DNA from 4 places in the Photobacterium carnosum genome. Region 2 is predicted to be linked to each of the others. Evidence: predicted binding sites of a transcription regulator. Region 2 holds the regulator's gene; each other region holds the start of a gene.
The links. The regulator PurR, encoded in region 2, represses purine synthesis genes. The targets are predictions, from matches to a motif close to TNANGNAAACGTTTNCNTNA.

Region 1 (8,535 bases), on a different contig from region 2:
GTTAAGTCACAGCCGTCAATAATAAATGGTGTTAATTTAGCGTAGAAATCGACTAACGATTTTAAGACCGCCGCTTTATGTTTAGCGGGTAATTTACCCGTTGCCCACTCACCTGAAACATTAAAGCGACCAAAATCATACTTATATTCATAACCAGTATCGGTTGCTGTCATCACTAACCACCAGCCCCAAAACTCACGCAGCTCTGGCTCTTTATCCGCATTGATACAACTGGCTAAACAATCAAAAAAGAACCGTTGTGGTTGTGATTTTTTCTCTCGAAGATAAGGACCAATTGCGGTCAATTTAGACATTAAACGTCCATGTGGTGGAAAGCTTGTTGCTATAGTCATTATATTGTCCATCCATAGTCAGTGGTATTTGATACGCAAGTAATACTTACTACCTTTCATTATCCATAACGTATTTAAAAACACGCTTAGTACAATAACAATTGACTATAGTATGGATAATATTTAACAAAATAACAAACCAAACATACCAAATTTGATAACAATATCATGACAATATATTAGATAAAAAAACGGAACCGTATTAATACGATTCCGTTATTATTAACAATCCTATCTCGCTGCGACAGTTACTTCATTTTGTCATCAAGCCATTCAACCACTTCAGTCATCACTCGGTGATAGCCATCATAGATAGGTTTTTCTGGTAATGTCATCGCCTTACCACCATAACTTGATAATGCAATCAGTTGATTATCTATTTCAGGGCAAACAGGATCATTTTTTAAGCCAATACCTAACATTGGAATATCAACTCGACGACGACCTAAAATACCCTGATTTTTTAATGACCACGCAGGTAAATGTGATTTAATACTTGCTTCTGCTTGACCGTTTTTACCCATGCGAGATGCCAATACATCCAAATACATTCGAGGGATTTTATCTAATAACTTTGGCTGAGTAAGAAAGCTATTGATCGCACCACCAATACTGACACAGGTTTTTAAGCGTGTAGGCTCCATAAAACCAAGTCGAATCGCGGCATTGCCACCCATACGTAACCCAAGCATCGCAACATTACGATTATCGACCCATGGCACATCACGAATTTGTTGTAATAGTGCTTGGTGTAAACGGCTAGTATCTTCCGTTAAATTCCAACGATCACTGTGACCTACCGATGGCATATCAAGTGTGACCATCGCATATCCAGCAGGACCTAAATAATCGGCATATAAACGCCACAAATCACTTTGTAATGTTGCTAAACCACCACTGACAATTACCGTTGGTAAAAGCTTATCAGTGCGCGGTAAATGAATGAATGCCTCAAAGGTCTTATTTTCATATTTAACATCAATTTTACGCATATCATGTGGGCGTAATTCAATCGCTTCACGATAACTTTGATTAGCTTGTAATTCCGCTTGATCAGCCAACTGATCACCTTTTATATAAGGATATGCGGCAATACTGTAGTGAGTGCTAGCTTTAAATAATAACTCTGATGCGGCTAATTTATCGCCATTATTAACTGCCGTACGGGCTAATTGCTGATAATTTGAAGCAAGCTGTGACCATTCATAAGTCCAGTTGCCAGGGCGATAACCAATAACAGTATCTAATAAGTGATCACTTGTACGTGGTGACGTTGAGCCTGCAATCCGCGCTAAAATAGCTTCTTGTTCAATCGGATCAACACCTTGCCAAATCCATTGTGGTCGACGTAATACACGATACCATCCAAGCTGACTTTCACCATCAAGTGCATTGTTTACATCACCACGACGGACATGTGCAATTTTAACAATATTCGATGTCTCTTTACTGGTTTGACGTGGAGCAAATAGCTTCTCTGATAAATTTTGTTTTAATGGTTCCGACATGGCATCCTCCAACGTATATATCACTTTTATTAATAGACTTAGATAATATACCTAAACCGTAGTCAATAACTAAAAACCATAAAAAAAGACGCCAACAACGTGGCGTCTTCAATAAAACTTAGTTTCCAACTGCGATTATCATTACAATACTATTGTATTAATTGATCTGCATTTAGATAAGTTAATTACTTTTTAGCAATAGGATCAACGAAAGTAACCGCCATATCCCAAGGTTGTTCAATCCATGTATCTTGCGGAATGCTAACAACAAAATCATCAACTAAATGCTGGCCTGCAGGTTTAGCACATACCGTTACAAATTTAGCACGAGGGTACATTTCACGAATCTTTTCAGCTGTACCGCCAGTATCAACAAGATCATCAACAACGATAAAACCTTCACCATCACCGTCTGCTTTCTTGATCACTTTCATATCACGTTGATGATCATGATCATAGCTTGCGATACATACCGTATCAACATGACGAAGACCTAATTCGCGCGCCAAAATAGCAGCTGGCACTAAACCGCCACGGCTAACTGCAATAATACCTGTCCACTGCTCAGCCGGTAGCAATTTTTCTGCTAACTGGCGCGTGTACATTTGCATGTTATCCCAAGTGATGACGAATTTATTACTCATAGTAAAACAACCTCTGAAACAGCGATTTAAAACCGCATAAATTTATGTAAGCATGAAAAATTTCACGCTTATAAGAAAATGATCTTCGCAAGAAACAACGCTGAAATAGCCCAAACACTGATATTAACGTCACGTCCCTTGCCACTCAATGCTTTCACGACCGCAAACGTAATGAAACCAAGACCAATACCTTCTGCAATTGAGTAGGTTAAAGGCATTAATAAACACACAACAACTACAGGAGCCGCTTCCGTTAAATCTCGCCAATCAATCGATACCAAGCCTGACATCATCAAAATAGCGACATAAAATAACGCTCCCGCCGTTGCATACGCAGGTACCATTCCAGCCAACGGTGCAAAAAATAACGCTAATAAGAATAACACGCCAACAGTAACCGCTGTTAGGCCTGTACGACCACCAACTGCGACACCCGACACACTCTCAACAAAAGATGTCGTATTTGACGTACCCAGTAATGCGCCAATAGAAGTGGCTGTACTGTCAGCTAATAAAGCACGATTTAAACGCGGTAATTTACCGTCTTCACCAATCAAATTAGCTTTCGTCGCGACACCGACTAATGTCCCTGCCGTATCAAACAAATCAACAAACAAAAAAGCAAATACAATTGAAATTAAACCCACTTCCATAGCACCTGAAAAATCAAGCTGCATAAAGGTAGGAGCAATACTGGGTGGCATTGACATAATACCGTTGTAATCAACTTCACCGACAATAATACTGATTGTTGTTACAACTAAAATCGCAATTAATACTGCCGCTTTAAAACCACGCTGTACTAAAGAAATCGTTAAGAAAAAACCTAAAGCCGCCATTATTGCAGGAAAACTGGTTAAATCACCCGCGGTGACTAACGTCGCAGGACTTGCAACCACAATGCCTGATGTTTGTAGTGCAATAAACGCTAAAAACAAACCAATACCAGCAGAAATACCAATACGTAATGAATGGGGGATCGCATTAATAATCCATTCACGTACTCGCATAACACTCAGAGCAATAAAGCAGAGGCCAGATAAAAATACCGCCGCTAACGCTACTTGCCAAGTATGTCCCATACCTAATACTACGGTATAAGTAAAAAATGCATTAAGCCCCATACCTGGCGCTTGTGCTACTGGATAGTTAGCATAAAAACCCATCACAAAACAACCAATCATTGCCGCTAAACAAGTTGCAACAAACACTGCACCTTGATCCATTCCTGTACTGGCTAACATAGTGGGGTTTACAAAGATAATATAAGCCATTGTCAGGAAGGTAGTTACACCTGCCATAATTTCAGTGCGTACGGTCGTTCCATGTTCAGTGAGTTTAAATAACTTTTCTAGCATGCTTCTCGGTTCCTTAGAGAGATACAATAAAGTAACAAACAACGCCAACAAATAGAAAACGATTGCGCAATCCATTTCGGAGCTGATTATAATCATGCGATCACGCAATTTCCAGATTTTATCGCCGAAAAGCGTAAAACAATAACTCACACGATAAACACTACCGAATAAATAATCATATTAAGCTTATTTATCATGATATTAACAACATAACAGGTCTGGTCAATTTTTGAACATTTACTTTTTGTAAGTATTAAATACGTGTTAATAAATACCGATAATTAAAGCAAAGAAATGAAGACAATATAAAAGCAGCTAAAAAAAACGCCACTTCAAATAGAAGTGGCGGCAGAATGTTATAGATAACTGGATAGCATTATCGAGATATTCTTAATATAAGGGGACGAACAAACTTGCATTTGTCTTGTTAAAAGCAACAAAACAATAAAATCTAATTAATAACGGTAAGGCGCTGGGTAATGGAAATTACTTGTATAAATAGCGCGGTTATTCCAAAAATGTGTCATCGAAGAAAATATTTTCATTTAAATCACCTTTATCATAAGCTCACCAACGTAATAGATGGTGGGTTGCCGTTATGGCTCACTTATTCTCGGTTCCTTGGAGGCGATATCTCGGGTTCATCCTGAACGTATCGTGTTAATTATTATGCCACTAAAATGGCCTGATCAAACTATAGCCAAAATGATATAAATTTACAACGTTTTTTTTAACCAGATCACACTTTTCACCTTTAATGCTTGAGAAATGGCTTTTACTGTAAATTTATTACATTATTTTTTGATTATTTTTCAATCTATCCGCTTTACATGTTTTTAGCATATTTAATTACATACAATGCATGACCATAGTAATAGCCGCGTATGGCATTAGCAGTAACGTAATAATCGCAGAAATCAGTGCTATAAGATTTTATTATTTGCGCTATCCCCCCTAAAGACAGAATGATATGCTAAAACCAAAGCGATAAAAATATTCGTTATCTATTTGTCATTTTACGGCTAACACCCTACAAAATGACACTAGCCCAATCTCGTATATAAAAAGGAAGGCTACCGTGTCTGAAATTACTCAACTATCACCAAAAGCTGTTTGGCATTTCTTTGATCAGATTTGTTCAATCCCTCACCCTTCTAAATATGAAGAGCAACTAGCACAATACATTGTGTCGTTCGCACAAGCTGAAGGGTTAGATGTTCGTCGCGATAATACAGGTAACGTTATTATTAAAAAACCAGCGACTGCTGGCATGGAAAACCGTAAAGGTGTCGTACTTCAAGCACACATTGATATGGTGCCACAAAAAAATGAAGACACCGTACATGACTTTACTCAAGATCCAATTCTGCCCTTTATTGATGGTGAATGGGTAACGGCGACAGGTACAACACTAGGTGCAGATAATGGCATGGGCATGGCAACCTGTCTTGCAATTCTAGCGGCTAAAGACATCGAACATGGTCCATTAGAAATATTATTAACCATCGATGAAGAAACTGGCATGACAGGTGCTTTTGGCTTGGAAGCTGGCTGGCTTGAAGGCGATATTCTATTGAATACTGACTCTGAGCAAGAAGGCGAAATTTACATGGGTTGCGCAGGCGGTGTTGATGTCGCGTTAACCATTGATATTCAACGTGAAGCTATTCCTGCTGAACATCAAGCAATCAAATTAGTCGTTAAAGGCTTAAAAGGCGGTCACTCAGGCTGTGATATTCACACCGGTCGTGGCAACGCTAATAAAATAATGGCGCGTTTCTTAGTCGGTCATGCTAATGAGCTTGATCTACGTATCAATAACTTCACTGGCGGTAGCCTACGAAATGCCCTACCTCGTGAAGCAACGGTAATTGCGACCTTACCAACAGCAAACATCGATAAACTTAATGCATTATTTGCTGAATACCAACAAATCGTTAGTGTTGAGTTAGGCCATGTTGAAACTGACATTACACTATTTACCGAAGTATGTGCACAGCCTAACGATGTTATGGTATTCGCTGATCAAACACGTTTAATCCATACGCTAAATGTTTGTCCTAACGGTGTTATTCGCATGAGCGATGATATTGAAGGAGTAGTAGAAACATCATTAAATATGGGTGTGATCACTACCGAAGCAAATAATGTAACGATCTTATGTCTGATCCGTTCATTGATCGACTCAGGTCGTAGCTACGTTGAAGGAATGTTGCAATCATTAGCAGCACTTACTGGCGCACAGTGTGACGTATCTGGTGCATACCCAGGTTGGAAGCCTGATGCTGATTCTGAAATCATGCAAGTGTTCCGTGATACCTACCAGCAAATGTATGGTAATAAACCAAATATTATGGTGATCCACGCGGGTCTTGAGTGTGGTTTATTTAAAGAACCTTACCCAGAAATGGACATGTTGTCATTTGGTCCAACAATCAAATTCCCTCACTCTCCTGATGAGAAAGTGAAAATTGATACCGTACAAATGTTCTGGGATCAAATGCTAGCGATTCTAAAAAATATTCCTGTTAAAAAATAACACGAATAGCTAATTTGACAACCAGTTCAAAAACGGGCCCTGCGCCCGTTTTTTATTATTCAATATAATCGTCCAGACAATCAAAAACCAAACGATAATTGTTGAGCCTTTAATCCTTGCTCTAAACCAACACTTAATCCAATTAAACGAATTTCTCGTCCTTGTTGACGAGTCAGTGCTTCTGTTAATAATGTCACAAATTGCTGTTTATCGAGTTTAGGACAACTATGCTCTACCGTTGTTTGCTGAAAATCTGCAAATTTTAGTTTTATCCCTTGTTTTGCAATATTCAGTTGTGGTCGTACTTTTCGTAACCGCTGTTCAAGCTCTACATGTAGAAGCTCAATTACCTGCCAACATTCATCAAAACTACTAATATTTTTATTAAACGTACGTTCAACTCCAACCGATTTACGCTGGCGCTCCACAATCACTTCTCGTTCATCAATACCATGAGCGCGTAACCATAATGATTGCCCAAACTTACCGAACTGTTGCAATAACTGCTGTTGAGCATAATTTTGCACGTCACGACCAACATATAACCCTTGCTGATGCAGTTTCTGAATAGTGACTTTCCCTACCCCTGGAATTTTCTCCAGTTTAAGCTCGGCGACAAAATCATCCACTTGATCAGGAGTAACGACATATTGACCATTAGGCTTATTAAGATCAGAGGCGACTTTTGCTATAAATTTAACCGGAGCAATCCCAGCAGATGCGGTTAATCGCAGTTCTTGCTCAATCGTTTGGCGAATATGTAGTGCAATCAAGGTTGCAGAACCATGAAGCATATCGCAATCACTGACATCTAAATAAGCTTCATCTAATGACAATGGCTCAATTTTATCGGTGTAACGAGCAAAGATAGCCCGTATTTGTTGAGAAACCTGACGATACACTTCCATTCGCCCATGCACTAACGTTAAATGTGGACACAGTTTCATCGCTTGTGCGGTTGGCATTGCAGAATGAATACCATATTTACGCGCTAAATAATTACAAGTACTCACTACGCCACGTTGTTCAGAGCGACCACCGATAGCGATAGGAATATCACGTAAGGCAGGGTTATCGCGCATTTCAACAGCCGCATAAAAACAATCCATATCAACATGGATAATTTTACGTTGGATTGGCAATGGATTAGTCACAGTAAATACTCATCAATGAACACAGCAAATAACTGTTTTTATATACAGTTGTTATACGCTAATTTACTTAATCACTGTCAATATAGCAATGATCTATTTGGATTGAAGGTAGCCACTAATGACGCGAGTTAGAGTATCTCAACTTAAATATCCATCACTTTAATCTTAGCTTAAATAACACATATAAAAAAACCTAGATATGACAAAGTCTTTGTCTAACCTAGGCTTTAACGTAAGTAATGACTTACATATTAATATTTAAATCAGTTAAATAATCTGATTTTTCTTCCATTCAGCTTGACGTTCTGCGCGGGCTTCACGCTTTTTACGCGCATCGCACGGTTCTGGGCAATCACATTCTTTCGCGATCCCAATCCCGTCTAAGCCACCACAACTGCCACTAACAGATTTACGTTGAAAAATATAGCCTACTGCCATTGCAATAATAACCAGTAAAAAAGCAGCAAATGTTACTAAATAAATTGCCATGGACGCCTCTATTATTTTTTATCTACGTATTGCTCAAAAGTCTTTGATTTGTATTCAATAAAGCCATCTTTGGTCTTTACAATCAACATGACTGGAATATTTTCTTGGTTTGCAAGCGCAATTGATTCATCCTCTCCCATTACCGAGAAGGTTGTCGCATAAGCATCCGCCGTCATGCATGATGACGCAATAACGGTTACAGACACGACATGATTATCAATCGGACGACCCGTTTTAGGGTTAATCAAGTGTGAGTAGCGTACACCATTCTCATCAAAGTAATTACGGTAATCACCTGATGTTGCAATCGCCATATTGCCCACTTGCAGAATTTCTTGCACTGCACGCTCATTCTCTACTGGTTTTTCAACTGCAATCCGCCATAAAACATTGGCTTGATTTTTACCTTGCAAGCGTAATTCACCACCAACATCGACCATGAAATTTTTAACGTGTAAGTCATCTTTTAGATAATCAGCAACAACGTCAA
Region 2 (8,535 bases):
TCAACATATTTCCAGTTAGGAAGTTGATGTGTAAATGGGCCGAATAACAACCCATTCTGCTTCATTGAACGAAAGTTTTCGCCATTGATCCAGACCATATCAACGCTACCATGGTCGTTTTTACCTGCGGTTTTTTCAGCCAGTAAACGCTGCGTGGTTTCAGCAATGTCGGTTACTTTTACTTGTTTTAATGTAACACCATAACGATGTTGTAACTGAGTATTTGCCCATAGCAGATAATCATTAATTTCTTGGCTGCCCCCCCAAGCATTAAAATAGACGGTTTCACCTTTAGCTTGGGTGAGGGTTTGTTGCCACGTTGGCATAATATTAACGTTTTTATGCTGTTCGCTTGCGTGTGCCGCTACACTACTGATGACCAATGCAGCGGTTAACGTTAGTTTTTTTAAAGTAGACAATGCTGTTATCACAATTGATGTCCTTATTGGCGTCATTATTAGCTACGCATCCACTGATGATATTTTTTTACCCAAGCTAGCAGTTTTTGAGGAGCATGGGCTTTTTTCCATACGCCGGCGGTGTATTTTGCGCCTTCGCTCATGGTTGGATAAGGGTGAATAGTGTCTAAGATTTTGTTTAGACCTAAATTATGACGCATCGCTAAAGTAAATTCTGCTAATAAATCACCAGCATGATGACCTACAATGGTTGCACCAAGAATTTTATCGCTACCTTTAGGGGTTAATATTTTAATAAAACCTTCATCATAACCATCGGCAATCGCACGATCTAAATCATCCAATCCATAACGGGTGACTTCATAGTCGATACCTTGTGCTTGAGCTTCTTTTTCATTAATACCAACACGTGCTAATTCAGGTGCGGTGTAAGTCACGGCAGGAATCACGGAATAATCGACTTTGAATTTTTTAACTGCCCCAAATAAGCTATTGACTGCGGCATACCATGCTTGGTGAGCGGCAACGTGGGTTAGTTGATAAGGACCGGCAACATCACCAACAGCATAAATATTAGGATATTGAGTTTGTAGGTATTGGTTAACAGCGACAGTGCCACGCTCTGTTGTGGTAATGCCGAGTTCTTCTAAACCAAAGCCTTGTACATTCGCAACTCGTCCTAACGCGACCATTACGGCATCAAATTCTATGCTAACTTGTTGGTTGTCATGTTCAACAACAACACGTTGGATACGCTGACCATTGTCATCAAGAGTAGATTCAAATTGGACCGCATTATGTTGCAGTAAAATATTTACACCATCGTGAGTAAGAGATTGCTCAACCAATTGAGCGGCATCGAGATCTTCACGATTTAGTAGTTGGGGTGATCGTTCAACAATCGTGACTTCAGCACCTAATCGACAGAAACTTTGGGCTAATTCACAGCCAATAGGACCACCACCAAGAATAAGTAATCGTTTTGGTAGGGCGGTTAATTGCCATACAGTATCAGACGTTAAGTAATTAACCGTATCTAAGCCAGGGATTGCAGGCACTAATGGACGCGCACCAGTTGCAATCACAATATTACGGGTTGTAATGCGTGTGCCATTCACTTCAACTTCCCATGGAGATAGGATAGTTGCATCACCTGTAACACAGTTGACACCTAATTGACTGTAACGTTCGATGGAGTCATGGGGTTCAATTTTTGCGATAACATTATGGATACGTCCCATCACTTGAGCAAAATCGATGTGATTAATTTGAGCATCGATACCAAGGGTTGATGCATTTTTAATATCTGCGGCAGTATGTGCTGCGCGAATAAGTGCTTTTGAAGGTACACAGCCGGTATTTAAACAATCGCCACCCATTTTATGACGTTCAATAAGAGTGACTTCTGCTTTTACTGCTGCGGCAATATACGCACTAACTAAACCACCTGAACCAGCCCCAATGACAACTAGATTTTGATCAAAGCGAGCGGGTTTTTGCCATTGTTTGTATTGTTTTTTCATTGTCATTGTTTTCATTATCCATTTTGTAAGTAATGGGAAGAGGCCGAGTAGAACTAAAGAAAATAAAACGGGAACTGAAACTATACCACTGAGTGAGTCTATTTTCCCAAGTTGAGTACCTGCATTAATATAAACCGCAGTACCTGCAAGCATGCCTAATTGGCTGACCCAGAAAAAAGTACGGGTTTTAATTATGGTTAAGCCCATTAAAAGATTAATAAGGAAAAAAGGAAAAACCGGAATTAAACGTAAGCTCAGTAGATAAAAGCCTCCTTCTTTCTCAATCCCATTATTGAGTGTGGTTAAGCGATTACCAAATTTTGTTTGTACCCAGTCACGTAATATAAAACGACTAGAAAGAAATGCTAGCGTTGCACCAATTGTGCTGGCAAATGACACCATAATCAGGCTTGCCCAAAAACCAAATAATGCAGCACCTAATAAGGTTAATATCGACGCGCCAGGAATTGAGAGGGCAGTGACTAAAATATATAAACTAAAAAAGCTGATATAAGCCGTAATTGGATTTTCAAGGATATGATGCTGTAGCGTTAATTGCTCTTGCTTCGCAGCGTCAAGTGTAAGAAATTGACCAAGATCGAAATAGAACCAAGTGCCAATAATTGCCAAGATAACAGTAAGTAATAATATTTTATTCCGTTTCATTATTGCTCCTTAATTATTCTTTATTATCTGCAGTAGAAGAGGCTTGAGCCGTTATATTCTGCGGTGAATTTGATGTTGATTGGGGTTGAATCGGTAATGAGCAAAACCCTTGAGCTGGTACATCAAGCGCAGTATTAAATTTAGCCGATAAATTTTGAAAACTGACTAATGCAGTTATTTCAATAATATCATCACTGCTATACCACGTTGCGAGTGTTGCTAGCATTTCATCACTGACTTGTTGGTCACTAAGGGTCATTGCTTCTGTATACGTCAATATCGCTTGTTCTTGTTCTGAAAAATGTTCAGAAGTTTGCCAATGGGCTAGTGCTTTAATTTTTTCTAATGAATGACAGCGTTCGGCTAATTTCATTCCATTAGCATCAACACAAAAAGCGCAGTTATTAAGTTGTGATACGCGGACGCAGACTAACGATCGCATAACGGCATCAATGGGGGATTTTTTACGATCAAGATAACCAAAGAACAAAGCCACTAACCAAAAAAGTACAGGTTTTCGTCCCCATAATTTAGCTGGATTGAGTATTTTGCCGAAATGGCGTTTTTGCAACCACAGTACCGGTTTGACCCACAATGAAAATGTTTTTTTGGTTAATATACGCAAGGTATGTCCTTATTAAATGAGAATCACATCGACTCTTAAGTAGCAAGACCGAGGTAACTAATATTGTATTTCATTTAATGACAAAATTTTTTTTTATTCAAAACATTATTGGAAATAATAAATAACAAATAATAATAACGAAAGTCATAATCGTTACATTAAGAGCAAAATGTGACGTGCGTATGTTATTTTTTATGATTAATAATAAAAAATAGTTAATAAAAGGTTTTATTTTATGGTTGTGACGGGGTTTGTAGAAATTAATGAATAAATATTTTATTTTCTTATTCTTTTTATGTGTTTAATTTACTTGTTCAATAAATGTACATTTTAGCGTGCGTTTATCATGTTTATTGATTTGGAATGGGTAATGTAAGGATTGTGTAGGGGTAGATACGTGTATTTGTTGGATAAATTAAAGAGGCACTGGGCCTCTTTATTCTTAAGCGTCACTTAGCCAGTTGACGGATATTTATTATAGTTTAGCTAGCAGTTCATTGCGTCTGCTTTCTGGTATTACTGACCAATGTTGGCCATGTATAGCGCCTTCCAATGCCCATAGTAACTCTAAACTTAATGATGCCTCTTGTCTTTTTTGTAATGCCTTATAGGCGTTGAGTGCACCAATATCATAGAGTTGATCAATCGTTTGAATTCCGACTTTTTTAAGCATCCTCTCATTTGAAAGCCGTAGGTTAGGTAAATCTTTTATTCTATCCGGAGTGCAACATTCTTTTGCTTTTTTATCAGCTTGTGCTGCTTCAAGAGAATATTTTGCTTGCTCTATTATTTTTTCAGGTTCTTCCCACCATTCATCAAGAATAGCGTAATGTTTTGTTCTGACGGGAAAACCTCGTTTTTCATAGATATAGGGTTTTAAACCCGCTTGTTTAAATTCCTCTTTTGTTTTTGCATTTGCTCGTAGATGGAGTTTATTATTAACGACCAGTGCGAACATTGTCTCACCTGCGAAAATACCAAAGCCACCAAACATGGAGCGAGATCTAACGTTGCCTAAATGATCTAATAGCTGTAATGAATTTTTTAATATTGGTTTGTCCATACTTCTACTCGGTGAATAAATGAGTGTCACCTAACATTAAAGTAGTTGTAAATTTACTTTATTATTAAAGTTATTTACGAGATAAATTGCCTACTCTAAATCATCCATGCATTACTCTATAAATAATACTATCAATAGTGAAGTATTATTTATATTTTGTAAGTCTTTTGCTTACTATTATATGTGTTTACAAGGTTCATTATATTCGATCTTTTAAAAAGGTAAGTTTTAATATTAATGACAGCTGATGAATCTGTGAGATTGCTCATGTTTTCTGACGGTAAGGATAGCGACGGTAGAGATAAGGATTGGATTGATTACGAATGGATGAAAAAGCCAATAGAAATATTGGCTTGATAAATAGGTTGTTATATTAGCGTAAATCTTTTACAGACTTGCGTTCAACGATTGCAGGTGCCATTTCAAAAATTTGACGCTCATGATCTTTGTTCTTCATTCGGTCCATTAGAATTTTAATGGCGGTTTTACCTAAACGACGTTTTGGCTGGTGGATTGTCGTTAATGGCGGTGCGAAGTAAGGTGCAAGATCAATGTTATCGTAACCAATAATTGAAATATCATCAGGAACACGTAACCCAGCTTGCTCAAAGGTACTAATAAGTGCCATTGCCATGATGTCATTAAAACAGAAAATAGCCGTTGGGCGCTCGGTCATTGCAATATATTTTTCAGCCGCTATAACCGCTGAATCACACTCAAAGTCACCTTCAAGGATCCAATCTTCGTTAACGGCTAAGTTAGCTTCAGCCATCGCTTTGTTGAAGCCTTTTAAACGTTCACGACAAGTGGTTTTCTCATTATGGCCAGATAAGCAACCAATGCGACTATGACCATGGTCAATAAAATATTTAGTCGCAAGATAGCCACCTTGCTCGGCGTTATCCTGAATTTTATCAGTATGTGGGCTTTCTGGACCCCAGTCCATTACAACCATAGGTAGGTCTTTTTGGCGCTCAAGCAGATCCAATAGTTTCTGATCAAGATCAGAACACATCACTAATAAGCCATCGACACGCTTTTCTGCAAGCATACGTAAATAATCATATTGCTTAGAAAGATTACCTTCAGTATTACATAAGATGAGTGTGTAACCTTCGCGGTAGCAGTACTCTTCAACACCATGTACAACTTCAGCAAAAAAAGGGTTAGTTGATTTAGTTACTAGCATACCAATAGTGCGAGTGGTATTACATTTTAGACTACGCGCAACAGCACTTGGTGCGTAATTAAGCTCTTCAACAGCAGCCAGTACTTTTTTTTGTGTGGCTTCTGCGACAAAGCGCGTTTTATTGATTACGTGTGAAACTGTTGTCGTTGAAACTCCAGCCATACGTGCAACATCTTTAATGGTCGCCATATTTATTCTTCTAATAATGAGTGCTAGAGTTGTTTCTAGCTAATTCTGTGGTACCAAATTGAATAATTACTGAGATGAATATAATTCAATGTATTTACGTAAACTCTCTCGTTAATTATTCAATTTGGCACCGATAATGTTTTATTACATACTTAAATGGTATTAACACCAAAAACCGCATTTGTTTGCGGCTTTTATAATTATTGCATATTTTTCAAGTGTAATCGCTTGCGTTCACATTTTACTGAGTGTTACGCGTAGTGCAACGTTTCAATTGTCTTGGAGTAAATTATTTGATAGCTATCAACAAAAAAACGTTAATTTCAGTAATTTTATCGTAAGGTTACTAAAATTTACTAGGTACGATCAACATAATATTATGATAGTAGATAAGGATAACCATGGACAGGATGAGGATGTACAGAAACGTGCCAGCCATAGATGCTATGAATTATTAGGGGGGTTAATGCTTGCCATGGTGAACCATCGGCTTGAATTTTACCATGCTGAATAATAACCATCCGTTGAGCATATTGTGCGGCTAAGTTGAGATCATGTAATACAATAATAACCGCCGCACCTTTAGCCGCCATTATTTGTGCCATTTGTAATGTTTTATGCTGGTGAGCTAAATCCAAGGCTGATGTCGGTTCATCTAACATTAGAATGCATTTATCATGTGCTTGGCTTAATTGGGTTAAAACGCGTGCGAAATGGATCCGTTGTTTTTCACCACCAGATAACGTTGGATATAAGCGTTGAGCAAGATGAATGACGTCAGTATCTTGCATGGTTTGGGTAGTAATTCGGTCAATTTCTTGACGTGATAAACATAGCGGCATCGTACCAAGCTCAACCACTTCTTTACAGGTAAAGGCAAATGAGAGCGAACTGTGTTGCGGCAAAATACCTAAATGACACGCTAGTTCAGATCGTTGCCAACTATTTATATCACGATCAAAAAATGCAACTTGACCACTTTCAGGCTCTATTTCACCGCACAGTATTTTAAGAAGGGTACTTTTACCTGCACCGTTAGGCCCGAGTAGTGCTGTTATTTCTCCTGCTTTTATATCGATACTAAAATTATCTAATAAGACTTTACCCGCCAGTGTTAACTGTAAATTACGTGCTGAAATTACAGTTGAGCGTGCTGAGGTTGCCGTCATGCGATTCTGCCTTTTTGTTTATTAAGTAGATAAATGAAGAATGGAGCGCCTAAAATGGCGGTAATAATACCCACGGGGAGTTCTTGCGGTGCAAACGCACTACGGGCGATCATATCGGCAACGAGTAAAATCAATGCGCCTAAAATAGCTGAAATGGGTAAGAGGGTTTTATGATTAGGACCTGAAATCATGCGTCCTAAATGGGGGATCACCAGACCAATAAAGCCAATCGGACCCGTAATAGCAACAGTAATACCTACACCCGCAGCACAGACAATAATTAAACTACGCTTTAGATGTTGAACATTTACCCCCATATGACGAGCTTCAGCTTCGCCCAATAAAAACGCATTAAGCGCATTTGCTTGGCGATAACAATAATAATAAATGACGACGAGGCTCACAAAAGCGAGGCCAATATTCGGCCACGTCGCTCCTGCTAACGAGCCCATTGACCATAAAGAAAAATCACGTAGCGCTTGATCATTCGCAATATAGTTAAGTAACCCAAGACCTGCACCCGAAATCGCTCCAATTGCCACACCCGCCAATAGCATTACCACGACAGATGTACCATTTTTATCGGTGCCAAGGTGATACACCAAATAGGTACTAATAGCGCCACCCAAAAAAGCGAAGAAGGGCACAGCACCAATATTCATTAATAAAGGATATTGCGTCATTAACGGGGTAAATAAAATGATCGCAAAAGCTGCGCCTAGGCCAGCACCTCCTGAAATACCAATAATACCTGGGTCTGCGAGGGGGTTACGAAATAATCCCTGTAGAACAGCACCGCAAATAGCCAGTATTGCCCCGATAGCAATACACAATAATGTTCGTGGTAGACGTATTTGATGGATCACGAGATCAATATGAGCGGCAAGCTGATGGTCTCCAGGTAATAATGCTATAAAACTATCTTTATAACTGATATCCATCGGTCCAATTGCAATTGAGCTTAATAATGCAAAGAGCAATGATCCAATACTGATAGTGTAAATAACATGGGGTGAAATACGGCTGTCGTTCATGATGGCTTTATCTCAGATTACGATTGTGGGTAGAAAATATGATTAAGGCGCAGAGCTTCATTAATACTATGGATGCCTAAGCCACCAATTAATGCCGTACCGTCAATCACTGCAATTGCATTATTTTTTGCCGCAGGGGTTGCCTCTAAGACGGGCATTTTTTTGATAAGTTGTGCCATGTCTTTGATGGAGGCTGTCGTACGGTTACTGAGTAAAATAATATCAGGTTGCATTTGTAAAATGGCCTCGGTTGAAACTGGCTTATAATTTGATACCATCGCCGCTGCTGGGTTTATTGCCCCCGCTAAAGTAATAATACTGTCGGCGGTGGTATTTTTTCCGGCAACACTAATTGGTCGTCCATCATGAATCATTAAGAACAATACTTTTTTAGGCTGAGTCTGGTGTGAATTGTTTTGTTTAATCGTTTTTACTGTGGTGGTTATGGTTTGTTTAAGCTGCTGCGCTTGTTGTGAATGTTGGGTTAAGGCTGCCACTTGATCGATTCGATGCAGTAAATCAGGCACCGTTTCACCACCGTTAACAATATCGACCTCAATTCCCGATTGCTTTAACAATGTTAATGTCTTTGGTGGACCCATTTCATCGGAGCCAATAATGCGAGTCGGGGCTAAAGCAATCAAGCTTTCTGCTGACA
Region 3 (8,535 bases), on a different contig from region 2:
AGCTCTCTTTTGAACGCTTATATATCACAGCCACTAAAAATCATGCTCTGCTCCTAAATAAAATTAATAAGGCTTACAACCAGCTACCAGAAACCGTATTAACTAATATTTACGACAAATGGTTAACAGCACCCCAAAAAAAGATGTTAAGTGATCCACATCAGCTTCATTTAACTAAATCTGAAAATAATTACTTACAACAACATGAAAATATTCGTATTGGATACCAATTTCCAGTATCACCAATATTAATCAATAATGATATTATCTTGCACCAGCTAAAAGACATATTAACAATAATAAAAGAAAAACTTCATATTACTACAACGATAGTTCCAATTAATAATTATCAAGATGGTAAGAAAAAATTAGCGGATAATGATATAGATATTATTGCCGCGATAGCTACAACAGCTAATCGCTATAAAGAACTCACCTTTACTGCACCTTATAGTAATGATAAATGGGTAATGGTTGACCGTATTAATCATAAAAAACTAACATCTATTAATTCAACGAATATAATTGGTGTTCTTAACTCAGAAATTGCAGTTCAACGCGTAAAAGAGCATTATCCTACAGTTAAGATTCATCAGTTTAAAACTAACATTGATATTCTTAATGCTGTTATTAATGATGATATTAATTATGCTGTTATACCACTCTCTGTCGCCCAAGTCTTATTACAAAATAATTTTTTAGGTCAATTAAAAATTGTTTCGAGCCGTATAGATAACCAAGACCAAAAAATCGCATTTGCCGTTAAAAAAAATAATGTCTTACTAAGAAATATTATTAATAAAGTATTGGACTCTTTGGCTCCTGATACGTTAGCTAATATCAAAAAAAAGTGGTATACGATTATTCTTAAAGAGGATGGTGATTATCATCGGTTAATTATATTAGCTATCACATTTAGTTTAGCCATAAGTTGTATTATTGGTGCCATTACCATTTGGAATCGTCGTCTAAGCCTTGAAATTAAACACCGTAAAGCCGTCGAAGAAAAATTAACTTATTTAACCAATAATTTTGATGGCGTATTGATTCAACATCACCAAAAAAGTGATGATCCAATGGATATTGATATTTTATTCATAAGTGAAAAAATTATTGATTTTACTGGTATTTCAGCCAGCAAATTTTATTTTTTTCCACGCTTATTACAAGATCGCATTGCCCAGCGAGATGATCATCAAATCTTACTCACAGAAATGCGTAACGCTGTAAAACAAGGCTATTGGCGTACAGAGCTTCAAGTCAATAACCAAGACTCCACAACCCCTTGCTGGATTGAGCTACGCTGCAAAATTACCCCAGCAGCAGTCGGTTGGCAGTGGAATAGTATTTTGATTGATATCACTCAATTAAAGCAGCAACAATTAGCATTAACCATAGCCAAACAAAAATCTCAAGCAGCAACCACCGCAAAATCACGTTTCTTGGCAATAATGAGTCATGAGATCCGCACCCCAATTAGCGGTATTATTTGTTTATTAGATTTAATGAAGCCTTACGCACAACAACCAGAAATAAATCAAATACATAAAAATCTCATGCTTTCAAGTGACCATTTATTAAACATTGTTAATGACGTATTAGATTTTTCTAAACTTGAATCAAACAAACTCGAGATTCATCCCCAACAAAAAATATTAAACCAAATAATCACTATTTTAGTGCAACCGCATGCTATTCATGCCACACAAAAAGGACTCGATTTTAAATTATGGTTAGATCCTAATATTGCCGAAAGTTTACGTTTTGATAGTATGCGTCTTAAACAAATTCTTAATAATTTGCTAAATAATGCGATTAAATTTACTTCTCAGGGGGAAATACGTCTTGATATTAATTTATTGTCGCAACAAAATAACCAACAAGTTATTACTTTTAGAGTCACAGATACCGGTATTGGTATCGCCCCTAAAGATATCTCTAAGCTATTTCAACCATTTGAACAAATAGAACAAAATACTGATCGTCGTTATAACGGTACCGGGCTAGGTTTATCTATTTGTCATCAACTTATTCAATTAATGGGTGGTACGATCGCAGTATCAAGTCATCCAAATCAAGGTTCAAATTTCATCATCACACTGACCTTTGATATTTGTCAGCCAACTAAAATTGAAGCATTAAATAAACACTGTGGATTATTATCAATGGTAGATGATCCCATCTTAATAAACTACTTAACGGCTTGGCATTGCTCTATATCCCAGCTAAATGTAACGACAAAAGAACAGCTAGCGGTTGCGATATCAATCCAATGTATTAATACCATTTTTGTACCTCAATCATGGGCAGAACAGCATAATATTGATCTTAATTGGATCGCTATTAACTTACCATCTGTTAATTGGATCACCATTACATCAACTGATGTAATGTTAACATCCAATATTAACGCGCGTAATATTTCCCTAAGCCCACTCTTATCTCAACAACTTTATCGCGCATTAACCCAACCATTCCAACCTTATAATAATGACTACCAATACCAGCATTCCTTACCTTCGCCTCAGACTCGAGAGCAGGCTATTGCTAATCATCGTTATATTTTGGTAGCAGAAGATCACCCGATCAATCAACAAATACTCAAACAACAACTAGAACAACTTAATTATGCTGTCGATATTGTGGACAATGGTAAACAAGCTTTATCTGCACTAGCAAATACTCACTACAATATTTTATTAACAGATTGCCATATGCCTGAAATGGATGGTTACGAGTTAACTAAAACAATCAGAGAGCAAGAACGGCAAACAGGAGCGGCTATATTACCCATTATTGCGATTACAGCTAATGCGCTAACGAATACAGATCGTTTTAAAGTGATGGGTTTTAGTGATTATTTAATTAAGCCATTAAAACAACAACAGCTAAAAACAGTATTAACTCAATGGCTAAAACCATTAGACATGACTAAGAACATTAAAGATTTATCACTAGAAATAATTAAACCAGTAACATCAACAACACCTCTTGCTCTTATTGATATTAATGAACTATTACCCATTTTTGGTGATAATGATCTTTGCCAAACGCTACTACAACAATATTTAGATTCTTGTTTTGATGATTTATCACAACTTAAAACAGCAATAACACAACAAAACAATGATAATATCTTTATGGTGAGTCATCGTATGAAAGGAGCTGCACGGATGATGGCTTTTCATCCATTAGCACAAGTAACTCAGAAGCTTGAATTACAAACACAACATATTCAAAGAGACATAACGGGTATACAACAAAATTACCAGCAGATTGAACATTTAATCGAACAATTATCACATCAAATTAACAGTAAATAGGATCGAAATATGAACATATTATTGATTGAAGATCATGACTTTCAACGTCAAGTTCTTGCAACCCAATTAACTCATCTTATCGATCCAAATCAAGATCATCTCTATTTTGCAGCCAATGGCATTGATGCATTAGCAGCGGTAACACGTTATCAACCACAATTATTATTTTGTGATCTCAACATGCCACAAATGGATGGTATTAGTTTTCTAGGTCACCTTGCTGAACAACAGTTTACTGGCGCAATAATTATTACCAGTGCTTTAAATGCGGGTGTTCTACATAGTGTCGATAAAATGTGTAAAAACTATGGTCTTAATTTATTAGGTACTTTAGTTAAACCTACTCACCTTGAACAATTAAAACAATTGTTAATCATCGCGACAAACAACTTACAATCAAACAACATAACACCGCCTTTACAACAAGATCTTACTGAAAAAGATATCATCGAGGCATTCAATTCCAATTATCTTATTCCTTATTATCAACCCATCGTAAGTTTACAAACTGGAGAATGGGTTGCTAGCGAAGCATTAATCCGTTTTATTCATCCAGATTATGGCATTGTTCCAGCAATGAAATTTATTAAAATAATATCGAATATAGGAAAAGACAGCCAACTAGCATTACTGATAATTAATCATATAATTAGTCAACAACCTATTTTTTGTGGCCGCAAGGTTGCTGTCAATATATCAGCAGAAACATTAGTTGAACGTAATTTCATTAATAACGTGTTAGCGCTACATCATCAATATCCACAACTGCATCATTGGTTATATTTTGAATTAACCGAATCGGATCTTTTTGAATCTGCAGGAAAAGCATTAGAAGCGGCTGCTCGATTAGGCATGTATGGTTTTAATCTTTCAATTGACGATTTTGGTACGGGATATTCATCATTAAAACAACTTGATATCTTACCGTTTAAATCATTAAAGTTAGATATTAGTTTTGTACAAGCAATGCAAACAAACTATACCGCTAAAGTGATTATTGAAACTTGCTTATTACTCGCTCAACGCCTCAATCTAACGGCAATTGCAGAGGGTGTGGAAGATATTACCTTATGGCTAAAACTGCAAAAAATGGGTTGTGAGCTAGCACAAGGCTATTTTATTTCACCACCATTGCCATTTAGTCAAATTCCTATTTGGCATACTCAATGGCAACAACGAAGCCACCAATTATTAATTAGTTCACCGTCAACACAACAAATACAACCCGTTTAAATGCCACTTACTTTTACGCAACCATATTGATTAACATCTTGAGTTTTCGCTATATTCAAAACCTGTTTTGTAATAAAATAACACATAAATAAAACGCGATATGCGGAGAAATAGAACAATGTCAGTAACAGGTCGTATTCACTCTTTCGAATCTTGCGGAACCGTCGATGGCCCAGGAATTCGGTTTATTGTATTCCTGCAAGGTTGCTTAATGCGCTGCAAATACTGCCACAATCGTGATACATGGGACACCCATGACGGTCGTGAAGCTACTATTGAAGAATTGATGCATGAAGCAAGATCATACCGTCACTTCATGAATGCTTCTGGTGGTGGTGTTACCGCATCTGGTGGCGAAGCCATGCTGCAACCAGAATTTGTCCGTGATTTCTTCCGTGCAGCACAAGCTGATGGTATTCATACTTGCCTTGATACCAATGGCTACATCCGTAAACATACTGATGTGGTAGATGAAGTCTTAGATGCCACAGATTTGGTAATGCTTGATATCAAGCAAATGGATGATAACGTTCACCAAAACTTAGCTGGCGTTTCAAATAAACGTATACTTGATTTTGCACGTTACCTACACCAGCGCGGCCAAAAGACTTGGATCCGTTACGTGATTGTACCGGGGTACACTGATGACGAGCAATCTGCACACCAACTTGGTGAGTTCATCAAAGACATGGATAATATTGAAAAAATCGAGCTGCTACCCTACCATCAGCTTGGTGAGCACAAGTGGGAAGCACTAGGCTTTGAATACCCATTAACTGGGATTAAGCCACCGAAAAAAGAAACAATGGAAAATATTAAAAACATTCTTGCAAGCTATGGCAAGAAGGTTATGTATTAAACAACGGTGTCATAGTTGTTAATACAAAAAAGAGCGGCTTATCTTTATCTCTAAGGAGTTAGATAAGTCGCTCTTTTCTATTTAAACTGAAAAGATAAAATAGTATTTATCGTGACAACGGTAAAATTGTGACAAGAAAAGAGATTAACAACACCATAATTAACAATGAGATTGGTACTGTATACTTCCACTTCGTTACAGGTTCTTGCATAATAACTTCCTTTGCTAAAATTACACCCTACTTGATCAGGGTCATTTTTTATAATTTATATACTTTAAATGCAGAGTAAAAAACAACCAATAACTAATAATGGAATAATACATTTCATAATAATGGAATACGATAAATATCCCCTCTTTATCTTCCACCAAATAGCAACAGTCCCTATAAAAAAACCATAAAATGATATTTATCCATGATAAAATTATGGTATAAACCAAAAGCAAACGTTTGCGTTAATAAAAAAGACATCTTTTCAGTTAAAAAGCATTAAATATCAATATTCGTATTACTCTTTCTGCCGATGAGGAAATAAGCTCTCATGAAAAGCGACATCGAAATTTGCCGTGAAACGCGACTCACCCCCATTGATCGCATCGCCTTTAATGCTGGCATTGAAGCACAAGATCTTACGCCTCAAGGCAGCTTAAAAGCCAAAGTAAAACCCGCTATTTTAAAACGGTTAAGTAATAAACCAGAAGGTAAACTAATACTGGTTACTGCCATTACTCCCACTCCGCTAGGTGAAGGTAAAACAGTAACCACCATTGGCTTAGCACAAGGGTTAGCTAAAATTAAACGCTCTGTATTTGCTTGCATTCGCCAACCATCAATGGGGCCAGTATTTGGCATTAAAGGCGGTGCTGCTGGCGGCGGTTATAGCCAAGTAGCTCCAATGGAAAAGCTCAACCTACACTTAACGGGTGATATTCATGCTGTTACTGCCGCACATAATCTTGCAGCTGCAGCATTAGATGCTCGTCTTTATCATGAAAATCGCTTAGGTTATGACACTTTTACTGCACATACAGACCTACCAGCACTACGGATTGATATTAATAATATTAGTTGGAAGCGAGTAATCGACCACAATGATCGCGCACTACGTATGATCACCATTGGTCAAAATGAACCAGGTAAAACCATTAATGGTCTTGAACGCCACGATGGCTTTGATATATCTGCCGCTTCTGAATTAATGGCAATTTTAGCCCTTGCTACAGATTTAGCCGATATGCGTCAGCGAATTGGTAAAATAGTTGTCGCTTATAACCTTGATGGTGAACCGGTTACTACCGAAGATCTCAAAGTTGCGGGCGCCATGGCCGTTACTATGTGTGAAGCAATTGAACCCACATTAATGCAAACGCTAGAAGGAGTGCCAACCCTTATCCATGCAGGCCCATTTGCAAATATTGCCCACGGTAACTCATCTATTATTGCCGATAAAATCGCACTGAAATTAAGTGAGTTTACGGTTACTGAAGGTGGATTTGGTTCTGATATGGGGTTTGAAAAAGCGTGTAATATTAAAGCACAACAAGCAGGACGTGGGCCCGATTGTGCAGTCGTAGTTACAACCTTACGGGGCCTTAAAGCGAATTCTGGGCTTTATGATTTACGCCCAGGACAACGGCTACCTGATACTATTTTTGAGACAGATACAGCTGCCCTAATTGCTGGTTTTGAGAATTTACGTTGGCATATTAATAACGCCGCCAAATACGGTGTCCCGGTTGTGGTTGCCATTAACCGTTTCCCACAAGATACCGATCAAGAACTTGAGCAATTAAAACAACTGATTTTAACCACAACGTTTAATGTTCATGTTGATGTTGCATTAAGTGAAGCATTTACAAAAGGAGGCGATGGCGCAATAGCACTCGCAAATGCCGTTGTTCATGCCTGCGAAAAGCCTGCAAACTTCAAACCACTGTATAGCTTAGACCAAACCATTGAAGAAAAATTAATGGCAGTCGCTGAAATTGGTTATGGTGCTAAAAATATTGAGCTTTCACCTTTAGCGACTCAACAATTGGCCCAATTAAAAGCACAAGGTTTTAATAAATTAGCAATATGTATGGCAAAAACGCCATTATCGATTACTACCGAACCGCATATTAAAGGCGCACCAACAAATTTTACCGTTCCAATTAGAGAGCTGAAATTATGTGCAGGTGCCGGTTTTATCTATGCTTTATGTGGCAATGTAATGACCATGCCAGGCCTACCTGAAAAACCCGCATTCATGAATCTTGATCTTGATGCTGATGGCAATATCATCGGTCTAACCTAAATCTAACGTATTATATATTGTATCGATAACAGGTATTGTTATCGATACTCCTTTAAATAACACACAACATCCCACAACAAGCCACCGCCATCACTCTCAACCATCGCTTAATATCCATCTGAAAACTATTTAATCACTAAAGCTTCTTCCTTCATTCACATTGTATTGATATTCAATGACGGAATAAACCCACAAAAATAGTGGTTTTTAATTAAAATCAAATAGATAAGATTTTTACCAATATATCAAATGGATAACATTCGTTAACAAAAAATAATCCTATTCGCGGTGTCAGATCATTTTATTTTATACTCAACCTGCTAATCTCACGCTCATAATAAATATTCCTTGTACTCACTACAGCAATACAATCAAAGCTGAGCGAGCACAATCTATAAAAAATTTGAGGCTTACAACTATGGAAATGACTCACGCTCAACGTCTAATTCTATCTAATCAATATTACATCATGGCAAAAATCGCACCTGAAAATGCTGAAAAATATCACCGCCTACAAATGATTATTGAACGCGGCTATTGCTTACAGATGCGTGAACTTAGCAAAGATTTTGGCGAAGTTTCAGAAGATGAATGTAAACAAGTTCTTGAAATAATGGAGATGTACCACGCACTTCAAGAATCTTTTAATTTAGAAGATTGCCGTTGCGATGGCGCAAAAGACATTGACCAACGTCGACTACAATTTTTAGGTTTTGATGTAATAACTGAAGCTAAGTTAGTTAATTACGTACGTTTCCTTACTCATGATGAAGGTTTATATCCACAGTTCCCTACCACTGAACATCAATTTAATAGTCATGTT
Region 4 (8,535 bases), on a different contig from region 2:
GGTCTTGTTTTTAACCGGATCAACCGAAATAACATTGATTTCACCTTTCGCTACTTTTTCTTTTAGTTGCTCAAGGTAAGGGTAAGACTCATGCGTTTCACAGTTCCAACCTACTTGGAGGTTTTTAACCGGATCGTTAGCCCATAAAATAATGTTCTTACTGTTGTCTAAAATTTCAGACCATGACGTACCTTGAGCATATACTTCCGTTGAACCTAGTACATAAGGCATAATCGTTTGACCAGCACCTGTTGAGTAGTCGCCAACCTTAGTAATGTAGTTACCATGCATACCGACAGCACGTTGCATGTGGCTAGTACAGCTATGGAACTGACCCGTTTGACGCCAGCCTGTTTGACCTGCATGGAGCGCCCATGGACCGTAGTCCTTTTGAATACGCTCAAGTTCACGGTAGAACAGATCTAAGGCTTCATCCCATGTCACACGAATAAAACGATTGTTACCGCGAGTCTCGCCGCTAAACTTGTGTTTTTTAAGCCACTCTAGACGTACCATTGGGTAACGAACACGTGATGGGTTATAGATAATGCCTTTAATGCCATTGAGCATTTCAGTTGGGTTTTTATCTATTTCAATCGCTTCAATTTGTTGTACTTTTCCCGCATAGATCTGAGCACGGAATGCACCCCAGTGAGAGCCAGAATAGCGCCATGTGCCTTGAGATATCTCATCATTAGCAAATACATTTGCAGAGGCGAGTAGGCTTGGGCCAATCACAGTGGCCGCACTTGTTGTGGCTAGGCTTTTTAGAAAACAGCGTCTTGATACTGACATAGTATTTACTCCATCAATGCTTAGTGTTGGCCATTAGAAAAATCAGAAGAGTGCTTTTGTAAGTACTTCAATACAATGGCTTCGCTATCACGGTCAAAGTTTACAAATGCCAACATTCCGTTAAACATCCCCGGCCATGTGTTTGCATCAAAGTGACTTTCAGCCGGTTGGGTATGGCACACTGAACAGTTAGTGGTATACGCTGTTTTTGCCTGAGCCCATACTGGTGTGATGTCATTGACTAATGAATTTTTAGGCATCCATACTGTGGCAGTAACACGCTGCCAAGGAAGACCAGTTAGGTCATCAACTTTCTCTTCATACTTATCAACCACTTTATCGTTTTGTGCTGATTCTTTAAGTAGAGAAGCAACCGGAATATTCATACCAAAATCTTCCTGAATCACGCGACCATAACCTTTATCTTTACGCCAACCGGCAATCTCTACTTCGATTGCATCATTAGTTTCATCGATAACTTTTACGCCAGAAGCTGGATTTAGAATACCGGCTTCAATTGTCATCGCTTTATCTTCGTAAACAGGAAGGAAGCGAACGCTATAAACTTCTTCGCCCTTGCTATAGTCAGTACCATGAGAAAGTTGGACTAACTCTGACACCATGCCACCACTGGTATCCATATCTTTTGGTAAGTGATGAGCAATACCTTTATGGCAATCTACGCAGCTTTGATCACGCTCTGCTGCATTTTTCATTTGAACACGCGCAACAGGGGACATTTTTTCAAAATCCATGCCTTTATAATCGTGACAATCACGACATTCCTGTGAACCGTTTGCTTTAAAGCGCTCCCATTCATGCTGTGCTAGCACGATACGGCGATCTTCAAATTTTTCAGGGGTATCAATAACACCAGCGAAGTGAGCAAACACTTCTTTGCTTGCTTGTATTTTACGAGATATCTTATCAGTCCAATCATGGGGTACATGACAATCTGGGCAGGTTGCTCGAACCCCTGAACGGTTCTTATCATGAATAGTATTAACGTATTCAGGTACGACATTATCGGCATGACAGCTTACACAAAATTCTTCAGTATTGGTTTTTTCAAGTGCAGTATTAAATCCGCCCCAGAAAATAATACCTGCAATAAAACCGCCAAGGGTTAGAACACCAAGGCTAATGTGAACACTTGGGCGTGATAGGGTTAGCCAAGCTTTTTTTAAAAATGCTTTCATTATTGTTTCTCTTTAAATGATGCTTGCAGCGTGAAGTAGAGGATCAACCACCGTGACCGGGAGGACCAAAAATAAACAATTGCAACATCCAGACTGTGAAACCATAACCGCCAACGAAAATGACACTTAAAATAGGGAACAGGAAAATGGTAATAAAAAGGAACATTTTCCATTCGCGGCTACGTGTTTTCTTGGCAGTAGAATCAGTAATACTGCTCATAAAACCTCCTAAAATTTATGTAAAGGTAAAAGTTATTTTTTATAAATAGATATATCAATTCTAATAACAACATGATCATAAAGTAGACGGCTATACTTATTCAATTAATAAATGCGTTATTCTGTTATTAAAATAGTATTTTTTGAATTCAAACTGAATTGTTAATATTAAAAGCAAGTATGTGTAATTTAATTATTATTTAAGAGCGATTATTACAAAAAATGGAGGGCATAATTGTGGTGATGTTATATTTTTGTTTGGTTTGTTAGGGTTTACTGGGTGTGGTTGTTGGTTGTTGTGGTGCTATTCATAGGGAATATTGATTTTAAATTAAGAGGTGGGTGACAGGTGGTGTATTTCGTTAAAGCTATTACAAATAGAAATGTGAATAAAATAATTTTTAAGGTGTGATATGAATGAAATTGTTAATGGAAAAGGATGAAAAGAGAGAGCTATTAGATAGCTCTCGAATGAATGTTAATCAATTAACTGATATTCACTGCGTAAAATATCAATAATTTCAGTTTTAGGATCTTGGCTTAGCGTTATCGGCTTTCCTGTTATTTTCTCAGCGATGCCCGTATAGATTTTAGATATCTGCATTAATATATCTTGAGGCAGAGCATTGTCTGCGGCTAATGCAAAACGTTCAGGCATGCGTTCTTTATTTAATAAAATATCTGGATCTGGAAAATAATTAAGTAAGACTTGACGAAAATCTTCTTTGGAATTTTCAATAATTTGTCCATCACGATAAGCGGCACCATCCCAAATTCGTGATGAATCTGGTGTACCGACTTCATCCATATAGATAAGTTTTTCATTACCACTCGTATCTGTGACGTAGCCAAATTCAAATTTAGTGTCGACAAAAATTTGGTCTAATTTAGCTAATTCATCACTAATCACGGTAAACCCATCGGCTAATAGTTTTTCGTAATAATTAATATCATCCGTATTCCGGAAATTAAAGGCTTGGTAGTTATTGATGAGATCTTCACGAGTCACATTAACATCGTCAGCTTCAGGTACATTTGGAATATCTTTTAGAATACCTTTGGTTGACGGGGTCATTAGTAATTGTGGTAATTTTTGGTTTTTCTTCAATCCTTCTGGTAGTTGAATACCACAGAATTGACGTTCACCTTGCGTATATGCTCGCCACATTGAACCTGTAATATATTGACGACAAATTGCTTCCACCATTACTGGTTTTGCTTTTTGTACAATCCAGACAAAGGGGTGGGGAATATCAAGAATATGACTATCAGCTAATCCATTGTCTTTGAATAGTTTAAACCAATGGTTTGAGATTGCATTGAGTGCAGCTCCTTTGCCTGGAACGCCTTTCAACCCCCCCTCACCATGCCAAATACAGTCAAATGCAGAGATACGATCACTGATAATCATAATTGCGAGAGGCGCATCAGGTTGAACGTTGTAGCCTTTTTGTTGAATAAGGCGACGACTGTCAGCTTCTGTTAACCAATAAACAGAGCGTACTTTTCCACTATGAACGGGTTTATCAGTACGAATGGGAAGGTCGTCATTGACGGCAAGAACTTGATCTGCAAGGTTCATGGTGAAATTCCTATTTCAAAATGATGACATCGAAATACCGAATACTTAAGATCCAATTTATTTTAAGTACTCATTTTTTTTAGCATAATACGCGGTTAAATCTTGGACTACCAGCAAAAAAGCAAACGATTGCTTTTTGTTTTAAAATAGTACTAAATGTAAAGTATGGTAGTGGAATACCATACTTTACATCATGAGATAGTGTTTTATTGGGGATTAAAAACGTTGATAAAAGGCATGTAGATCACGAGGTGTAATATAAAACATGTGTAAGAACCATTGTTTAGTATCGTTTATATTGAACCAGTCAGGAGTGAATTGAAAATGACTCCAATTAGTGACAACGTGCAAAGCACCGTCATAGCTTGGTGCTAATTCAAACAAGATAACAATAATGATAATTTGAGCAAGGCTAATAAATGGTTTGGTAAAGGCAAACGGTTTAAGTGCCGTACCAAATGATGATTTAAAACGTTTATTTGACAGATCGACGCTGTATATTTCATCTAAGACTAAATGCACGATACCACCAAGTAACACAAACCCACCCGCAAACCAGCTATCTGTTGCCGTGTGACCGAGTAATGCGCAAATATTGACACAACATAAAGCAATGAGACTAACAAATGAAATAGAGTGGCATGCGCCTCGGTGAACGGTACAACGATCAAATACGGCTTTGCCAAAATAACGAATTGTAATAAATAATGATACGACATACAGAATCAGTTCTAACATTGCCACATGAGTGTAGATGTGGCTAATGAGCAGAAAACAACAAAACCCCGCTAAGAGCGTAAACAAGGCTTTCATCGACGTTGAATGGTCTGAGTCTATGTCAGGTAAAAGTCCACCAATGGTGCCAAAAAAGGTCATCCATAGTGCAATGCTAGGGCTAATATGATCAGCAGACAACAGTGTGGTTGCTGTTAAGCCACTGACAATTGCTGCAATCGTGAAGTGGGTTGAGAAATTTGCCAAGAAAAATGAGTTCCAACTGGATACATATACAGGTATTTATCACTGTTAGTTATCATAGTTCAATATTTATCACACTTTTAGTGCAATTAATGAAAGTAAGTGAGTAAAAAAGAATCAGTTTGGATTTTGTTATAATGGATGTGACTAAATTACGCTGTAAATAAGTAGAGGGTAAAATGAGTATAGCAGCCGCATACTATTTAAAAAGAATACGGCAACTAGGTAGTAGAAGATGTTTTGATTAGCCCGTGATAAGTGCTGATATAATACCGATGACACCACCGAAAACACCGCCCCAAATAACCAACCAGCCAAGATGTTCACTGATCATTTTTTGAACCATTTCTTTAACCATCTTCGGTGTTAGTTCATTTAAACGTTGGTCAATAATATCTTCAATTTTATCTTCAATATCATGCAATGTTTCAGGTTTGATTAATTGTTGTTTAAGTGCAATTTTGAAGTTGTCTTGGTGGCTGATGTCTATTACTGACTCTTTCATTTTTGCGATGAATGGTTCACGTAAAGGTTCCATTGCTTCTGGCCCCCCCATCATGGTGATCATGCCACCAAATGATGAGTTCATGATGACATCAAGTAATGAATCAAATGTTGGTGCAAAATCAATCTTGTTGATAATTGGCTGCATATCAAGTGATGTTGATTGGTCGGTATCTTGGTTTAAAAAACGACTAATATTTTGTTGAGTGAAAAATTGTTCCATCATTAATGCTTTTATTGCCGCTTTAAATGCTTCAAAACGAGCAGGAATAACACCTGAGCCATAAAGCCCCGGTACTTTTTCAAATAACATATAAATGGCAAGCCAGTTGGTTAATGCACCTGAAAAGGCAAATAAGCCACAATAAAGAATAATATGCTGATTGCTAATATAACCAATAAATAAAAGTAGAAGAGAGAGGGCATTAGTCATGAAGCTTTTATTTTTTAACATGTGCAGTTCTTAGTCGTTATAACACCGATATATACGGTCATAGGGTCAGTAAATAGCATTGTGCCATTCAAAATTAGCCTAAATTCTAACAGATAGAAACAGACCAATGCTACATTTGTGTTCACTGACAGTAATAGTGGTTTTACGATTTAAACTTCAGATGGCAATTGTTATACTCGCCTGCTCTGCATTTATTGTCTTACTGAGTATTTTTAATGACCCGTTTTACAGCTGAACAAACTGCTTTTATTCATCATCAGTCAGGTAATGCACTGTGTGTGGCTGGCGCTGGAACGGGTAAGACAACAACGCTAATAGGGGTTGTTGAACATAAATTACAGACCATTGTTGCTGACAATATGTTAGTGCTCATGTTTAATCGTGATATCCGTACTGATTTTAAAGCAAAATTAGTTCAAATTCCGATGGCAGCACGTGTACCTGTTCATACTTTTCATAGTTTTTGTTTTCAGTTATTAAGGCAGTCGGGGTATCTGTCCACGACGGGCTATCAAATCGATTTTAATAATGGTGATAGTGATAAAACCATTGCTAAACTTGTATTACGTCAAATGGCGGCACAAGAAAAATCGTATCAAAAGCAACAGACGTTTAAAGATCCTCGTACTATTGAATTGTTAATGAGTTTTATTGGATTAGTAAAAGCACATATGCTGCCGCCAAAAGAAGTCTTTGATATTTCAGAAATTAACCGAGAATATGCCTTTATTGTTGACGCTTTTTGGAACTTTGAAACCGTACGTAAAGAGCGTAAACAGCTATTCTTTGATGATTGGCTGGTGGAAACAATTCAATTATTAAAAAATGATCATGCTTTATTGGCTTACTATCACCAACGTATTCAATTTATGATAGTTGATGAATTCCAAGATATAAATACCGCACAATATCAATTATTGAAATTACTATTATCACCACAAGCACAATTAGTGGCTGTGGGGGATGTCGATCAGTGTATTTATAAATGGCGTGGCAGTGCGCCACAATTTATGCTTAATTTTGAACAAGATTTTGCACCCGCAACAACGTATAGCTTATCGCATACATTTCGATTTGGTCATAGCCTAGCATTAACTGCGAGTCATTTAATTGCTAATAATAAACAGCGGTTTCACGACTTTCAAACTATCGCCCATGAATCCGTGGCAGATACGTCTGTTGAAGTGATTGGTACGGCGCGGCAAGTGGGTGAAATCGCACAATCAGTCGCTGATTTTATTTCAAAAGGTGGGCAACCTGCAGAGGTCGCTATTTTGGTTAGGCGTTGGTCACAAGCAATGTTATTTGAGCTAGCATTTTTAACTAAGAAAATACCTTACCATATGCCGATCGGTTCGGTGTTAACACATAGTCGTGAAGTAAAGTTGTTAATGGATATTATGATATTAGCAACGGGGCGTTTTTTGACGTTAGCTGATAATGATAAGGCCAATTTATTGTTTAACTTATTATCATTTCCACACTGTTATGTACCAAATAAAAGCTTACGACCATTATGTGAGTCTTTAGCACAACGACCAAGTAATGAGTGGCTTCGTTTAATAAAGCAAACCGAAAAGATTCAACCGACACTTAATTTAGAAACCTTCAGTGATCGTATTGAGTTGCTATTAATGCTGCAACGCAAAGGTAATTTTAAAGCGCTGGTGGTTTATAAGCAATATCGTCGTGACAGTGAGCTTGATAATTGGATTTGGAAAACAGAAGCAACCGCAACAGAAATAGAAGAAGCGGTTGAACGCTTAGACAGTGTTGAAACAGTATTAGAATCAATGGATCAAAACTGTGATAAAGCTTTGCAGTATTTTGAATATTATACTCAACAGTCAGTTGTTGAAAATCAGTCGCAAGATAACAATAATAGCGTACAACTAACGACTATTTTTAGAGCCAAAGGGTGTGAGTATAGTCAGGTATATTTACCTTATTGGGATAAAGAAGCGTTTCCTTATGTGAACCGATCATCATTGGGTATTTCGGCTGACACGGAAGAAGAACGTCGGCTTGCTTATGTGGCGATAACGCGAGCTAAGCATAGCGCTAAAATATATTATACGGTTGAAAATACCAAGAAAGATCATTATGTTCGTAAAGATAAAAATGCCAGCCAATTTATTATTGAATCAAAAGCAGATGTAGCCCAGGAAATCGGTCCTAAGTTATATCATAATGGTGAATTGCCATACCATAAATCACCTGTGGTGCAGGGGTATTATCGTCGTTTGGCTCGTATTGATGATATGCAATCACCACCAGAACCTGCCTCTATTTCGCAACCAGAGCCAAATGCAGCAGGGGAGAGTGTGTATAGCTATGAATGGGCATTACAGCAACCGATTCCAGGTAAATCAGAGAAATTGATTCGTAGCATGGTGCAAACGAAATCAGTGAAGTATTTAGAAACAGAAGTAACACGTATTGTACGAGAATTAAAGCAAGCTGGCACGGCTAAACAAAAGGTACTTATTAATCGCCTTATTGTTGTTGCTCGTGCTAAAGCTCGTCAATATATTTAACTATTTGGGATAGAAAGATTTTATTGGTGGTCACGATTAGCGCGAGCTTCACGTTGACCGAGATTCTGCTGGACAGCAAATTCTAGTCGTTCTCGTAATTGACGAGATTTAATTTCAGCATTTTTGAATCCGAATGCTTGTAAGAATTTTTTTATCATAAAACGGCCTATTAACTCATTATTAGATAAAGAATAATCCTACTAATTGATTGATTATTCTTTAATGTTAGTGAATTAACATCGTCCTTGAGCTTCCTATTGCTCCATT

Region 1: a site for PurR is predicted at 3,914-3,933, ahead of GLP24_RS02090 (NCS2 family permease). Genes of this name have one in related genera too.
Region 3: a site for PurR is predicted at 5,855-5,874, ahead of GLP24_RS17735 (formate--tetrahydrofolate ligase). Genes of this name have one in related genera too.
Region 4: a site for PurR is predicted at 3,913-3,932, ahead of GLP24_RS16405 (phosphoribosylaminoimidazolesuccinocarboxamide synthase). Genes of this name have one in related genera too.

What each region holds. Positions count from the first base shown of each region.
Region 1 is NZ_WMDN01000002.1:38,539-47,073, reverse strand. It holds gene crl (sigma factor-binding protein Crl) at 1-353, opposite strand, end outside; gene frsA (esterase FrsA) at 602-1,861, opposite strand; gene gpt (xanthine phosphoribosyltransferase) at 2,047-2,505, opposite strand; gene GLP24_RS02090 (NCS2 family permease) at 2,574-3,863, opposite strand; gene GLP24_RS02085 (aminoacyl-histidine dipeptidase) at 4,942-6,402, shown strand; gene dinB (DNA polymerase IV) at 6,483-7,556, opposite strand; gene nqrM ((Na+)-NQR maturation NqrM) at 7,824-8,045, opposite strand; gene GLP24_RS02070 (FAD:protein FMN transferase) at 8,057-8,535, opposite strand, start outside.
Region 2 is NZ_WMDN01000003.1:100,932-109,466, forward strand. It holds gene GLP24_RS04050 (ABC transporter substrate-binding protein) at 1-326, opposite strand, end outside; gene GLP24_RS04055 (FAD-dependent oxidoreductase) at 458-2,608, opposite strand; gene GLP24_RS04060 (carboxymuconolactone decarboxylase family protein) at 2,622-3,233, opposite strand; gene GLP24_RS04065 (TfoX/Sxy family DNA transformation protein) at 3,709-4,296, opposite strand; gene purR (HTH-type transcriptional repressor PurR) at 4,670-5,674, opposite strand; gene GLP24_RS04075 (heme ABC transporter ATP-binding protein) at 6,052-6,843, opposite strand; gene GLP24_RS04080 (FecCD family ABC transporter permease) at 6,840-7,877, opposite strand; gene GLP24_RS04085 (heme/hemin ABC transporter substrate-binding protein) at 7,895-8,535, opposite strand, start outside.
Region 3 is NZ_WMDN01000028.1:6,069-14,603, forward strand. It holds gene GLP24_RS17720 (ATP-binding protein) at 1-3,323, shown strand, start outside; gene GLP24_RS17725 (EAL domain-containing response regulator) at 3,333-4,556, shown strand; gene pflA (pyruvate formate lyase 1-activating protein) at 4,675-5,415, shown strand; gene GLP24_RS17735 (formate--tetrahydrofolate ligase) at 5,958-7,712, shown strand; gene GLP24_RS17740 (YfbU family protein) at 8,131-8,535, shown strand, end outside.
Region 4 is NZ_WMDN01000022.1:50,794-59,328, forward strand. It holds gene torA (trimethylamine-N-oxide reductase TorA) at 1-795, opposite strand, end outside; gene torC (pentaheme c-type cytochrome TorC) at 816-1,994, opposite strand; gene torE (trimethylamine N-oxide reductase system protein TorE) at 2,038-2,214, opposite strand; gene GLP24_RS16405 (phosphoribosylaminoimidazolesuccinocarboxamide synthase) at 2,692-3,795, opposite strand; gene GLP24_RS16410 (metal-dependent hydrolase) at 4,012-4,776, opposite strand; gene GLP24_RS16415 (DUF445 domain-containing protein) at 5,018-5,731, opposite strand; gene GLP24_RS16420 (ATP-dependent helicase) at 5,947-8,268, shown strand; gene GLP24_RS16425 (hypothetical protein) at 8,289-8,426, opposite strand.